3 regions of the Bacillus cereus group sp. MYBK79-1 genome follow, and region 3 is predicted to be linked to each of the others. Evidence: predicted binding sites of a transcription regulator. Region 3 holds the regulator's gene; each other region holds the start of a gene.

Region 1 (4,722 bases), on a different contig from region 3:
GTAAACCTAACATATGGATGTTTATCGGACGAACAGTGTGGATACTTGGTTACCATAAAAATGTTGAGTCTTATAAGGAAGTAAGGGAGAGGGCAAAGCAAGCCGCTTACTTATTACACCGTTACGCTCTCGTACATGGAAGTATTGCTCTTGTAGGACATAATTATGTGAATGTAATGATTGGTGCGGAACTGAGAGCGATGGGATGGTCTGGTACGCCTATTTTGCACAGAGAGCCATGGGGATGTACAACATATACGTTCCACGAAGCGATGAATGGAAATGTATTGAATACGAATTTAACATAAAAGCACACGATTTATATAAATCGTGTGCTTTCTTTTTAAGATATAGAAATTTTGATGTTTAATGGTTTTACGAGATGTGCATAAGGTTCGCCTACGAGCATAACGATTTGATCTTTTTTATAACCTAGTTTTTCGTATAGTGAATAGGCACGTTTGTTTTCTAAATTAACAAGTAATGCGATTTTTTCATGCTCCTTTTCAGTTGCATGGATTTCAGCAGCTTCAATTAATTTAGAACCGATTCCTTTTCCGCCATATGCACTTGAAACTGATAATGTATCAATGTAATATTCATCAAGCTCAGCTTCTTTTTCTAACGTAATCGATTCATCTTTATGTAATTCTCTTAAGTGATGTACAATTGGTGCATCAAGCGTTGTTGCTTCACTACCGTGATAAGCGACAATAACTCCAACTGCAACTCCGTCTTGCTCATATACAAAACAGTTTTCATAGCTCAGTCGATTTCTCTCTTTTGAGAACCATGTTTCAAGTCCTAGTAATACTTCTGTCTCAACTGTGCTACCTGTGATTTTTTCAGCAATTTCGTGCAGAGCGTTATACAATAAAGGCGCAATTGCCATCGCATCTGTCTTTTTTGCTTTCCGAATCATAGTATCCCTCCTAGTTCTATTTATATATTGTAGCATAGTGGTATGGAACTTTGCATAATTGAATGTCGAAATGTTTGATATAGAGAAGTAGCTATGTTAGTATATGATATTTAGTGGACATATAGTAAAGTGATATCGTTTGCGAATAATGAAAATGAAATGAAGGTATAGCACCTGGATAATTTTACAGTTGTTGACCTATAGAATATACGATAAAATAAAATATTGCATAGAGGTGAAATACATGGATGAACAATTAGCAAATACAATTTTAGACCAGCTTAAAAATGGTGAAATAAAGGAGTATGTTGCAACGAAAGATGTATTTTATACGTTTAGGAAAGTTGTAGTAGGGCGTGAAGATTTTAAACATATTATTGGGAACGCGCAGCGCGGCGGACAGGTAATTTATACATATTCAGAAACGCCACGTTCGTAACTAGAAGAATATAGGGGAGGAGAATTATGGGCGATTTTAAGCAAGGCATATTACCGCATTGGGATTATATGTGGAAAGATAGAGCTGGCAATAGGTTTATGGGGATGGTCATGTATCCAGAGAAACGAAAGTGTTCGGCAAAAATGCTTCAGAAAATAAAAAGAGCATATGAAGAGGCTGTAGAAATTAAAGTAACTGTACAGGTTCAACATACATATCAGTACGTAGAAGGAATGATTGTGTACTTTGATGAAGAAGCTCCTGTATGTACAATGATTGATAAAGATGAAAATCCACATCATATATTTGTAAAAGATATTTTGCGTATTGAGCACTCTGCATAATCTATTCATAAATAAGTTAAATTTCCATAATAATAATCTTTTTCTATAATAGTTATCTTTTAGTATGTAACGCGAACTGAAAGTATATGTATAATATTTAATAAAGTAAATTGATAAATGTAATCGTTTTTTAGAACAGATTATCGTTTCATGTCTGTTCTTTTTTGCGTGATGCTGGAGAAATATATTCCTCCAGCATTTGCCGTTTTATGACAAAATATATTGTTAACTTTTTTTAAAATAAGGTTAAATTCGTTGACAACTTTTTTGAAAAGCACTTTATTGACATGAGTTTTAGAATGTTGTTTCATAGTCATTGTATTGAAAAAAAACGACGGTCTTGTCGAAAAGTAAAAGTTAAAAAAAGAAAGAATTTATACATATATCTTGTGTCTTATTTTGAAACGTAATACAATATATAGAGAAATCAAGAAACAACATACAGAGAGTATAGATTGAAAAGGGAGGGTCGGAAATGTTAGTTGCATATGATTCTATGACAGGAAACGTGAAGCGTTTCATTCACAAATTAAATATGCCGGCCGTTCAAATCAATGAAGATCTAGTAATAGATGAAGAATTTATTCTTATTACGTATACAACAGGTTTTGGCAATGTACCAGAACGTGTTTTAGACTTTTTAGAGCGCAATAATGAAAAATTAAAAGGCGTATCTGCAAGCGGCAATCGTAACTGGGGAGACATGTTCGGTGCAAGTGCTGACAAAATTTCTGCTAAATATGAAGTGCCTATTGTATCAAAATTTGAGTTATCAGGAACAAATAACGATGTAGAATATTTTAAGGAAAGGGTGCGGGAGATTGCGACACATTGAACTGAATAATGAAATCACGCAAATGCAGGACGGTTTTTATCAGCTTCATAAAGATAAAGAGGCATTAGAAGTCTTTATGGAAGAAGCTAGAGAGAATACCGTTCCTTTTAATAGCGTGGCAGAGCGAATGGAGTATATGAAAGAACATGATTACTATTACAACGTTCTGGACGAGTATAACTTGGAGGAAGTAGAAGAGGTATATAACATCGCTTATGGTGAAAACTTCGAGTTCCAATCTTATATGGCAGCATCTAAGTTCTACAAAGATTATGCGTTAAAAACAAATGATCAAAAACAATACTTAGAAAGCTATGAAGATCGTGTAGCAATTGTGTCATTATACTTAGGACGCGGTGATGTTGCGAAGGCAAAACAATTCGCAAGCATGATTGTAAAACAAAACTACCAACCAGCGACACCAACCTTTTTAAATGCGGGAAGAAGCAGAAGAGGAGAAATGGTGTCTTGTTTCTTGTTAGAGATGGACGATAGCTTAAATTCAATCGGCTTTAACATTAATACTGCAATGCAATTATCGAAAATCGGCGGTGGAGTAGCCTTAAACTTATCTAAGCTACGCGCACGTGGTGAGCAAATTAAAGGTATCGATAATGCTGCAAGTGGTGTAGTACCTGTTATGAAATTACTTGAAGATTCGTTTTCATATGCGAATCAGCTTGGCCAACGAAAAGGTGCCGGTGCAGTATACTTAAACATTTTCCATTGGGATATTATTGAATTCTTGGATTAATTGGTAGTCCCTCTATACAGTAATGTGTATGAGAAAACCTTGTGAACCTAACCAATAGGGTGTCGCATTAGCGGCTAACGGTATCAGTTGAATAAGGGGTAAAAGAAAAAGAACCCGCGAAGAAGCTGACTAAGAGAGCCTACGGTCCATGTATGTGGATAGCAGGTAATACCGTGCCAAGCTTGAAAGAAATGCTATTTGGGTGAAGTGGAATCTTATATTCACCGGAGGCGAGATTCCATGAATTGTGGAATTTATTTGATAATTAATAAGGAAAATAGGAAGTTTTATATTGGCAGTTCTAATAATTTTAAAGTACGATTTAAAACTCATAGAAATCAATTAAATGCTAATCGGCATCATAGTAAACATTTACAAGCAGCCTGGAATTTATATGGTGAGAATAAATTTGAGTTTAAAGGGATAATCGATTTATCTGAGGATAAGCTTATTCTTCATAAGATTGAGCAAATTTTATTAAGTCAGTATTATGGAAAACCGTATTGCTATAATGGACATCCTATCGCTAGAGGTGGGGCGTTGAGTGGAGAAAAGAACCATATGTATGGGAAAACGCACTCAAAGGAAGTAAAAAAATTCCTTTCTGAAATTAATACTGGCCCTAATAATTATTGGTATGATAAACCTCAACATATGGAGAATATGAGATCTAAGATTACTAAACGATTTCATGGTAGAAAGCATACCGATGAAACAAAAGAAAAAATGTCTAAATCTCGTAAAGGTAAAAAACATACAAAAGAAACATGTATGAAGATAAGTAAAGCTCAAAAACACCAATATAACTCTGGAAGAGAAAAGCAAAAAAAGCCGATTGTTATAAATGACATTTACTATGAGTCTTTAGCGGAGGCAGGACGAGCATTTAATGTGCCTGCTAATACGATAAAATATAGAGTGCTATCAAATAACTTCCCTAATTATCAATACTTTCAAGAAGGTGTAGAGACTATCGAACGCACGTCATTAGACGAAAGCTAGTAGAGTAGGCTGGAAATAGGTACCAGTCGAAGTGCAAGGCAACCAGTTACAGGTTGATGATATAGTCCAACCTTCATAGAAATATGAAGACGAGTTGACCAAAAAAATAAATGCCGATGAGAAGAGCCGTATTCAGTCTCTATCAATCGGAATTATCGTTCCAAGTAAGTTCTTTGAGCTTGCTGAGAAAAACGAACCTTTCCATGTTTTCGCGCCTTATACGGTGTATAAAGAATATGGAAAGCATTTAGATGATATTGATATCGATGAAATGTACGATGAATTAATGAGCAATCCGAAGGTGAAGAAGAAGCCGCTAGATATTAGTGCGCGTGATATGCTTATTAAAATTGCTATGATTCAGCTTGAGTCAGGTTATCCGTACTTAATGTTTAAATCAAATGCAAATAACCAACATCCACTGAA
Region 2 (4,722 bases), on a different contig from region 3:
GCACCGAATCAAATTGGAACACAATCAAAAAAAGCTGGTGGCAATAAAGGAAAGCAAATGCAAGACCAAACAGGCAAACAACCGATTGTTGATAACGGTTAAAGAAAAGGAGAATATTGTATTCTCCTTTTTTATGTATAAATTTGAGGAGAGATAGGTAATTTAAGATGGTGTGTATATACAATATTAGGAGGGAAGTACATGCCAAATCCAGATAATCGAAGTGACAACGTTGAAAAGTTACAAGAAATGGTGCAAAATACAATTGATAATTTTAATGAAGCAAAAGAAACAGCAGAACTTTCAAATGAAAAAGATCGTGCAGCTATTGAAGCAAAAAATCAAAGACGCTTAGAGAGTATTGATTCATTAAAAAGTGAAATAAAAGATGAGTCTTAATAAAACATATAAAAAAGGCCGACAAAAGTCAGGCCTTTTTTGTAATCGTAAAATTTTCAACGAGTAAACGCCAATTTTGTGGAAATGGCAAGCCAATCTTCCAATAACTAATACCGCCAATGCCTTGTTCTTTCATTAAATTGAATTTACTTTGAATAGACCTCGCATCTTCAAACCAAACTTCGTGTTGTACGCCGTTTTCATCGAAATAATTAAAATGAGGAGCTTGAGCTGTGAAATCATAGCGGATAGGAACATTATATTTACGAGCTAGTGCAACAGCTGCGACAGAGCTAATTGCTTTTGCAGGCGGATTGCCTTGTTTGAACGGTAGTTTCCAATCAAATCCATATAAATTTTGCCCCATCATAATCTTTTTGGGAGGCATTTGAGACTTTGCGTATTGAAGTACTTCTTTGACAGGACCGATAGGAGAAATAGCCATCGGAGGTCCGCCTTGCCAACCCCAGTCGTATGTCATAATGACGACGAAATCAACAATTTGTCCTTGTGCTTTATAATCGTGAGCTTCGAAAAATTTTCCCTTTTGATTTGAACTTGTTTTCGGTACAAGCGTTGTACTCAATGTGTATCCGTTAGGTAGGCGTGTTTTCACATTACGTAAAAAGCGATTATACGCCTCTCGGTCTTCAGGAGCTACACTCTCGAAATCGAAATGAATGTCCCGCATGCCGTATTTTTCAGCTGTTTGCAAAATGTTTGTAATAAATTTGTTTTGAATTGTTGTATCGCGTAAAATAACTGATGTCAGATCGGCACTAAAATTTCCATTTTCAATATTTGTAATAACGAGCATAGGGATGGTTTTGCCTTGTGTTGCAATATTAGCGATTTTAGCTGTTTCAGTTGGTTCTTTTAGCGTACCATCTCTTTTTGCCTCGAAACTGAAATAAGCTAAGTATGTTAAAAATGGATTAATAGCACGCGTAGCATTAACTAAACTTTCTTTAATAGGTATAGTTGAAGGTTGTAAATAAGCGATGGATTCTACCGCTCGTTTTGTCCCTTTCGGTATATATAATTGCTGTCCGACATGGAGAATGGATTTTAAAGATAAGTTATTCACTTTAGCTAAGCTAGCGAGAGGAACGTTATATGTTTGAGAAATTCGATAGAGGCTATCGCCAGGCTGTACATAATAATTATTTCCTTTCGTATTCACGATTAGTGCCTGACCAACAACGAGTGTTTCCGCTGGATTTAGTCCATTGTCCTTTACTATTTCGTCAGGTGTTGATCCGTATTTTGATGCCAAGCTATATACGCTATCACCGCTACGAACAGTTACAATTTGAATCATATGCTTGCTCCTTTCAGTAAAAGATTCACTGTTTTTATTTTATTTTTGATTCCGCTGTATTATGATTAAATGTATGCAAGGTAGCAGAAGTGAAAGAAGGCGAGTACATATGTTTGTAGCAGAACATGAAGTTGAAATCCGTTATGCGGAAACAGATCAAATGGGTGTTGTTTACCATTCAAACTATTTAGTGTGGCTGGAACTAGGCCGTACGAAACTTATACAAGATTTAGGGTTTTCATATGTTGAAATGGAGAAAGAGGGAATTATTTCTCCTGTGTTAGATTTGCAAATTTCATATCGTAAAGCGATGCGTTACGGAGAAAAAGCGATTGTAAAAACATGGGTTGATACAGTGAGTCCACTTCGCGTTGTATATGGATATGAAATTTATAATGGTGATGGAGAACTTTGTATTACTGCAAGTACGACGAATATTTGTGCGAAAAAAGAAGGATTTCGCCCTGTATCATTTAAAAAGTTATATCCAGAGTGGTATGCGAAATATGAGGAAATTAAGAAAAAATAAAAAAGCGTGGCAGAAGCCACGTTTTTTTATTTTTCATAATTAAATTGCGGGAAATCATCACCGTCGTTAAATGTAACAGATAAATTATGTCCATCGAAGAACCACTCATCATCGCCTTCAATAAAGAAGTTAATACCTTCTTCTTGAGTTTGAACAGCAGGATGTGCAGGATCATCTTTACGAATACCTAAAGAAAGTCCTTTTTGCACAGTACTGCAACCGCCGTATTGTACGAAAAGGCGTAGTGTTTCACCCAATTGTAAGTTTAATTCGTTTTTATACCATTGTGCTGCTTCTTTTGTTACGGAAAGATTCATGTATAGTTCCTCCAAATTATGTTGCTTTTTCTTTAGTATAAAAAATAACGCAAAAAGACGCTATTAATATGCTTCACGTTTTCTTTTTGCGTTATGTGGGTTACGATCTTATTTTTGCTTTTTTGAAAAGTTTGCTTTCGGTTCAGTTTTATTTATAATTCGTCCGATATTTGCACGGTGTTTATAAATAACCATACCTGCTAATAAACACATCGCAATAATGAAGATTTTATCCCCGCTAACAATGGATGCAATAACAGCAACGACGGCTGTTACCATAGAAGAAAGTGATACGTATCTTGTTGTAAATAAAAGGCTGAAAAAGACAACAGCTAATATTGCAAAAACAACTGGAGAGTAGCATAATAGCACGCCAGCAGAAGTTGCAACAGCTTTACCACCACGGAATTTTGCGAAAATCGGATATACATGTCCAAGAACAGCTGCTAATCCGAACCATAGTGGGTGTACATCTAATCCGAAAATAATCGGTAGACTTGTTGCTAATGTACCTTTTAAAATGTCAGCAATTGTAACGATAAAACCTGCTTTTTTCCCTAGTGTGCGGAATGTGTTTGTTCCGCCTAGATTACCGCTTCCGTGCTCACGAATATCGATTCCGTAGCCGATTTTTCCAACGACTAGTGCGAATGGAATCGAGCCAAGTAAGTAGGCAACGATAAATAAAAGATATGTAGTAACCATAAGTTCAGTCTCCTTTATTCAAATGTGTTGATAAAGGGTAAAAAGAGTTTTTCCCGTATATTGTACCATACATTTGTAAAGAGCACATTTCTTTTTTGTAAATGAAAAATTCATTATTTCGTGAAAAAAATTTCACAGGAATGTTACATTTCTCACAGAAACACCAAGACTATATGTAGTAACATTTTAATCACAAGACAACAACATATTGGTGGAGGGTTATAAATGTTACAACGAAATGTACGTGGAGAAGAATTAATGAGAGTGTTTGAGACGATTGTCCACGGTAGTGAACAAGATTTAATGCAAGAAAATGCAAATGTAGATGGCCGCTCTCCGATGGGAGTAATGGGAACGTTCGCATCAGAGGGTGCGAAATATTATGCAGTTGAAAATTTATTGTCAGATCAAGTGAAAAAAGCGATAGATCAAAATATATTATATCCACATGACTTAGATTTTTATGCGACAGGAACGACGACTTGTTCGCAAATTCCGTTAGCGCAAATGCTTGCGAACGGTTTTCATACCGGACATGGGCATATGAGACAACCGCAGGATATTAAAAGTGCATTGGCTCTTTCGTCTATTATTTTTCAGGCGAATCAAAATATGCAGCACGGTGGTCAATCATTTGCACTCTTTGATATTGATTTAGCTCCATATGTGAGAAAAACAGTAGCGAGACATAAGAAACGATTACAGTCATATCCGCTTACGAAAGAACAAATAGAAGAATTTGCATGGAAAGAAACAGAAAATGATACGTATCAGGCGTGTGAAGCTTTCGTTCATAATTCAAATAGTATGCACAGTAGGGGCGGGGGACAAGTACCGTTTATTTCTATTAATTATGGAACAGACACATCAAAAGAGGGACGGTTATTAGTTAGACAACTTTTAAAAGCGACACAAGCTGGTCTTGGTAAAGGAGAAACACCAATTTTTCCGATTCAAATTTTTAAAATGAAAAAAGGTGTGAACTTTGAAGAATGTGATCCGAACTATGATTTATTTGAATTAGCGTTAGAGACAACGGCTGAACGATTATTCCCTAACTTTTCATTTTTAGATGCGCCATTTAATGCAGTGCATTATGACGGACGACCGGAAAGTGAAGTATGTTATATGGGATGTCGTACCCGTGTCATGTCTAACATACATGGAGAAGAAACAGCGATTGGGAGAGGCAATTTATCATTTACGTCTATCAACTTAGTGAAATTAGCGTTAATTAGTGGTTCAAAGGAAGCATTTTTTGAAGCGTTAAATTATTACTTAGATTTAGGGATTAAGCAATTATTAGAGAGATTTGAGTATCAATGTACGAAGCGAGCAAGAGATTTTCGATTTTTATATTCACAAGGTGTATGGCGCGGTGGAGAGAAGTTACAGCCTGAAGATTCTGTAGCATCCATTTTAAAGCAAGGGACGTTAAGTCTTGGTTTTAT
Region 3 (4,722 bases):
ACTTTGCAAATGAATTTTGAATATGCTCCATTTTCTCACCTCAAAGAGCGTTCATTCTCTTCTATTAATCACGCTTATATTTTTTTAACACTTCTTCTAGTCGTTTTCGTTCATCATCTAACGTACTTGCATCTTTTTTCTTACTTACATCTTTCTTCACTGTTTCTTTCTCTTGTTCTTTCGGCTCTTCTTTCAGCCAACCTGGTACCATTTCTTGTCGTACCGTTTTCTTCGACGTACGGCCTTTTTTCTTCGTCTCAGCCCATTCTTGATATTGACGATTTTCTTCTTTCGCTAACGCCATTGCTTCAGCTACTGTACCGACCTTTTTACGTGCCCAATGCCCAGCAATTTTCTCCACATACGTTTTCGCAAGTTTCATATCTGAGCGTAGCATAACGTAATAAATAAGTACATTCACAACACCTGGTGTTAATTTTTGATTAATCATTACATCTTCAACGATTTGCAAGTCAGCCTTTGTCGCCTCTGCACCACCAGAGATTTCTTTCAATAGTTGTTTTGGTGAGATTTCCTCTAACTGTTTTATTAACATCTCTTCTTGCGTAGAAGGCTCTTTCCCTTTCATCATACGTGCAGCGTGAGGCTGTACTCTTTCACTTAATACAGGTAACGCTTGACCGTTTTCAAACTGATACCAATCACGTGCTCCTTTTCTAAGCCTTTCGATATCAATTGTCTGCATCTCTGTCACCGTACCAAGAACGATATTTTGCATCGATAACACATCTACATCGTACACGTAAGCAAGTGTAATGACACATTCTCGCACTTGATCTGTAATCGCCTTTTTAGGAACAAGAGCGGACAAGCCATCTACAAATAAGGAGAAATCAAAGAAATCATTCCAAACTTTCGGAGCGTCTCCCTTCTCGTTACTTGGCATAGCTGTCGTTTTTGGAATACGAAGATCTTCTTGCGCATGCTCAAGCTGTCCTGGATTAAACGAACCAAACACATCATTGAAAGAACGCGTAACATTTTCATAAGAATCAAAATCAAATTCTTCTTCTAAGAAATATTGCTTTACTTGATTATATTTTGTCCGACTCAATCGATTGTATAAAAAGATGCTTAACACAATATCATCAAAAAACTGCTTCGGAGATAAAGGTGGTTGCAATTCGTATATAAACATTCGAACATCTTTTTCTTTCTTAATATATACCTTCAAAAGCCCAATTGCCTCTAACTTTACTCGTTCTTCATATATTTCGGGAAGCTGCATTTGCATGGTCACCATAAGGGAATGATGTGTATTCTCTTTTCCAAACACACGATCTTGCTCTAACTCTCCCCATAGCGTCATGTACAAGCTAAAAGCTCTACTACCTATTAACGGCTGATACAACATCGTTAACACTTTTCGGTCATAATTATGCAGTAACCCTTTCGCACTTACTTTATAACGATCAATTGGCAATAGCTCCATCCATGACTGTTTTTCCATTCTTGCTTTTCCTTTCTCTCATCCAATCTATCCTCTACTTCATTCGTTCTATCTTCATTATATAATTTCTTAGCGAAAAAGAGCTATTAGCTTTCGCTTCTAGCTCTCTTATCTTATTACTTACTGTATGTAAAGAGAATAAAATACAACTTCTACTCTCTTTCTTTTTGCAGTATATCTTTTAATTCTTCAATAAATACATTTAAATCTTTAAATTGGCGATATACAGAAGCAAAACGCACGTAAGCAACATCATCAATATCACGCAGTTCTTCCATAACAATTTCACCAATCATATCACTTTTCACTTCTGATATACCTAAATTACGAAGTTCACGTTCCACACTTTGAGTTACTTCTTCTAATTGTCTTAAAGATACTGGTCTTTTTTCGCACGCTTTAATTAAGCCGCGCAAAATCTTTTCTTTATTAAACTCTTCTCGTGTGCCTTCTTTTTTTACAACGATAAGAGGTGACTCCTCTACTCTTTCAAATGTCGTAAAGCGACTTAAACAACTTTCACACTCTCTCCTTCTTCGAATAGAGCGTCCCTCGTCTACCGGACGCGAATCTAACACTCTTGTACCATTATGAGAACAGGATGGACAACGCAATATATTCACTCCTTTACACTATACTCTTTATTTTTTCTCTACTTACTTCATCTGACAATATATATACAATATTATATAACTCATTCTAACTCTCTTACCACTTTAAGTTTAAGCACATTATTTTATCATCTCGTTTTCAAAAATAAGATGGTAGATGAGGTGCTAACTTATTCGTAAGAGCTCAATTTATTTACCTAACGAGTACGTTATATTTTTCCTTTTTTATAAACTAAAAAAGAGGTGCATTATACACCTCTTTACATTTTAAATCAATTATGTTCTTTTTTAAAGAGCTTTTGTTTCTCTCTGCTTAATTTCGAAGCTACCAGTGCCTCGAGGAAGCTCGATGCTCTCACGCGTTTTCGCGTTTAAACCTTCTGCAATATATTCTGCAGCAACATTTGGATCAATACGATCCCCACAAGTATAAACATCGATACTTGCGTAACCGTGCTCCGGAAAGCTATGAATTGTTAAATGTGATTCCGAGATAATTACTACTCCACTTACACCTTGTGGTGCAAATTTATGGAAAGCAACCTCACGCACTTCAGCACCAGCTCTCAGTGCTGCATCCACAAATAATTGTTCAATATACGGCATGTCATTAAGCTTGTCGAAATCGCAATCCCAAAGTTCAGCGATCACGTGACGACCCATCGTATCCATAGTATCCATTCTACAGTTCCCCCTTGTAAATTTATTCTAACTGTTCGAATTGAAAACTAATTTGCAATTTGGCTTGCTCCACTACCACGGGGGAAAGTTAGTCCAGAGAGGTCCTAACCCTTTAAGTAGTGACTACGTACCTCAGCTCTTAAGTTTACGAGTGTTAGTATACTTTGTTTATTTTCATTTTGCAACAACAGTTTTTTCGATTTTCTGTCATATTTTCCTCTTTACTTTTCCCTAAAAAAAATAAATGATTCACAAATACAGTAATCACAACGTTTCGTGGTATGTCCACTTCCAAAAATATACTCCTATAATTTTTTTCCTTTTCAGAAAAAAATAAAAAAAAGAGGGCAAATATTTACTTGCCCTCTCCGTTATTTACTTAAATATGTTGCACTTTTTTTTGCTTCGCTAATTCGTCAACAACTAACGTTACAAGATCTACAACACGACGAGAGTAGCCCCACTCATTATCATACCAAGCAAGTACTTTCACTTTACGATCACCCATTACCATTGTAGATAAACCATCAATAATAGCTGAGTGTGTATTTGTATTAAAATCAATAGATACTAAAGGCTCTTCGCTGAATTCTACAATACCTTTTAATGAACCGTTTGCAACCGTTTTGAATGCTTCATTAATAGCTTCAACTGTCACATCACGTTTTACATCTACTACTAAGTCAACAAGAGACACGTTTGGCGTTGGTACACGAAGTGCCATACCATGAAGTTTTCCGTTTAAGTGCGGAAGAACTTTTGCTAGCGCTTTCGCAGCACCTGTCGTTGTCGGAATGATTGATTGTCCGCAAGCACGCGCTCTTCTTAAATCTTTATGTGGGTTATCAATATTTTTTTGGTCATTTGTATAAGCATGAACAGTCGTCATTAAACCGTTTTCAATTCCAAACTGCTCATCTAACACCTTAACAACAGGCGCTAAACAGTTTGTTGTGCAAGATGCATTTGAAATAACAGTATGTTTTGTAATATCTAACTCGCCTTCGTTCACACCAACTACAATTGTTACATCTTCATTTTTACCAGGCGCTGTTAAAATAACTTTTTTCGCTCCAGCTTCAACATGAAGAATTGCTTTTTCTTTTGAATTAAATTTACCAGTTGCTTCAATTACAACTTCAACACCTAGATCTGTCCAAGGCAATTCCTTTGGATCGCGGTTGTTTAAAAGGCGAATCATTTTCCCATCAACTAATAAGTGATCTTCAAATGCTTCTACTGTTCCGTCAAACTTGCCGTGAACTGTATCATATTTAATTAAATGTGCTAACGTTTCAGATGGATAGCTTGCATTGATTGCTACAATTTCGAATGCGCTTTCTTTTATTGCCTGACGAAATACCATTCTCCCAATACGTCCAAATCCATTAATTGCCACACGAGTCATAATATGTTGTCCCCCTTGAATGCGTTATACTATTTATCTCCAATCCCAATAATAGTATAACACAAAAAGGAGGTATGTCACTAAGCATTTTCATTAATTTCACAATTTTTTAGTCAATAATGTTCCAATTCTTTAAAATAACCTGCAATTGTGTTTTCGTTCCCATAATTGTGCCATCATTATTTATCACTTCATCTGCATGTTTCACTTTTTCTTCTAACGGCATTTGAGATTGAATACGCGCTGTTGCTTCTTCTTCTGAAAAATTATTTCGTTTCATTAAACGCTCTAATTGCGTATGCGGCTTAACTGCTACAACTAAAACGCGGTCAACGAGACTTGTTAATTTGCTTTCAAATAAGAGGGGAATATCTAACACAACCGCTTGCACATCTTCTTTTATGTACATTTCCTTTTGCCTATTCATTTCCTCACGCACTGCAGGATGAACAATTTTATTTAACTGCAATCGTTTTTCTTCATTATAGAAAACAACACTTCCTAATTTTGAACGATCCAGTTCTCCATCTTCTTGCAATACTTCCGTTCCA

The links. The regulator NrdR, encoded in region 3, represses ribonucleotide reductase genes. The targets are predictions, from matches to a motif close to AACACNATATATNGTGTT.
Region 1: the regulator NrdR is predicted to act here: its motif matches at 2,114-2,131, upstream of nrdI (class Ib ribonucleoside-diphosphate reductase assembly flavoprotein NrdI).
Region 2: the regulator NrdR is predicted to act here: its motif matches at 3,437-3,454, upstream of ACTFOB_RS09745 (anaerobic ribonucleoside triphosphate reductase).

Annotation. Positions count from the first base shown of each region.
Region 1 is NZ_JBQAEO010000014.1:27,109-31,830, reverse strand. It holds gene ACTFOB_RS19965 (histidine phosphatase family protein) at 1-308, shown strand, start outside; gene ACTFOB_RS19960 (GNAT family N-acetyltransferase) at 344-922, opposite strand; gene ACTFOB_RS19955 (hypothetical protein) at 1,167-1,361, shown strand; gene ACTFOB_RS19950 (hypothetical protein) at 1,388-1,705, shown strand; gene nrdI (class Ib ribonucleoside-diphosphate reductase assembly flavoprotein NrdI) at 2,181-2,540, shown strand; partial or broken gene ACTFOB_RS19940 (ribonucleotide reductase N-terminal alpha domain-containing protein) at 2,527-3,291, shown strand; gene ACTFOB_RS19935 (group I intron GIY-YIG endonuclease) at 3,535-4,296, shown strand; partial or broken gene ACTFOB_RS19930 (ribonucleoside-diphosphate reductase subunit alpha) at 4,394-4,722, shown strand, end outside.
Region 2 is NZ_JBQAEO010000004.1:207,149-211,870, reverse strand. It holds gene sspN (acid-soluble spore protein SspN) at 1-102, shown strand, start outside; gene tlp (small acid-soluble spore protein Tlp) at 202-399, shown strand; gene ACTFOB_RS09765 (glycosyl hydrolase family 18 protein) at 428-1,720, opposite strand; gene ACTFOB_RS09760 (acyl-CoA thioesterase) at 1,830-2,249, shown strand; gene ACTFOB_RS09755 (HesB/YadR/YfhF family protein) at 2,276-2,566, opposite strand; gene plsY (glycerol-3-phosphate 1-O-acyltransferase PlsY) at 2,675-3,271, opposite strand; gene ACTFOB_RS09745 (anaerobic ribonucleoside triphosphate reductase) at 3,497-4,722, shown strand, end outside.
Region 3 is NZ_JBQAEO010000002.1:202,016-206,737, forward strand. It holds gene dnaI (primosomal protein DnaI) at 1-31, opposite strand, end outside; gene ACTFOB_RS05740 (replication initiation and membrane attachment family protein) at 65-1,471, opposite strand; gene nrdR (transcriptional regulator NrdR) at 1,624-2,085, opposite strand; gene speD (adenosylmethionine decarboxylase) at 2,371-2,754, opposite strand; gene ACTFOB_RS05755 (glyceraldehyde-3-phosphate dehydrogenase) at 3,143-4,171, opposite strand; gene coaE (dephospho-CoA kinase) at 4,281-4,722, opposite strand, start outside.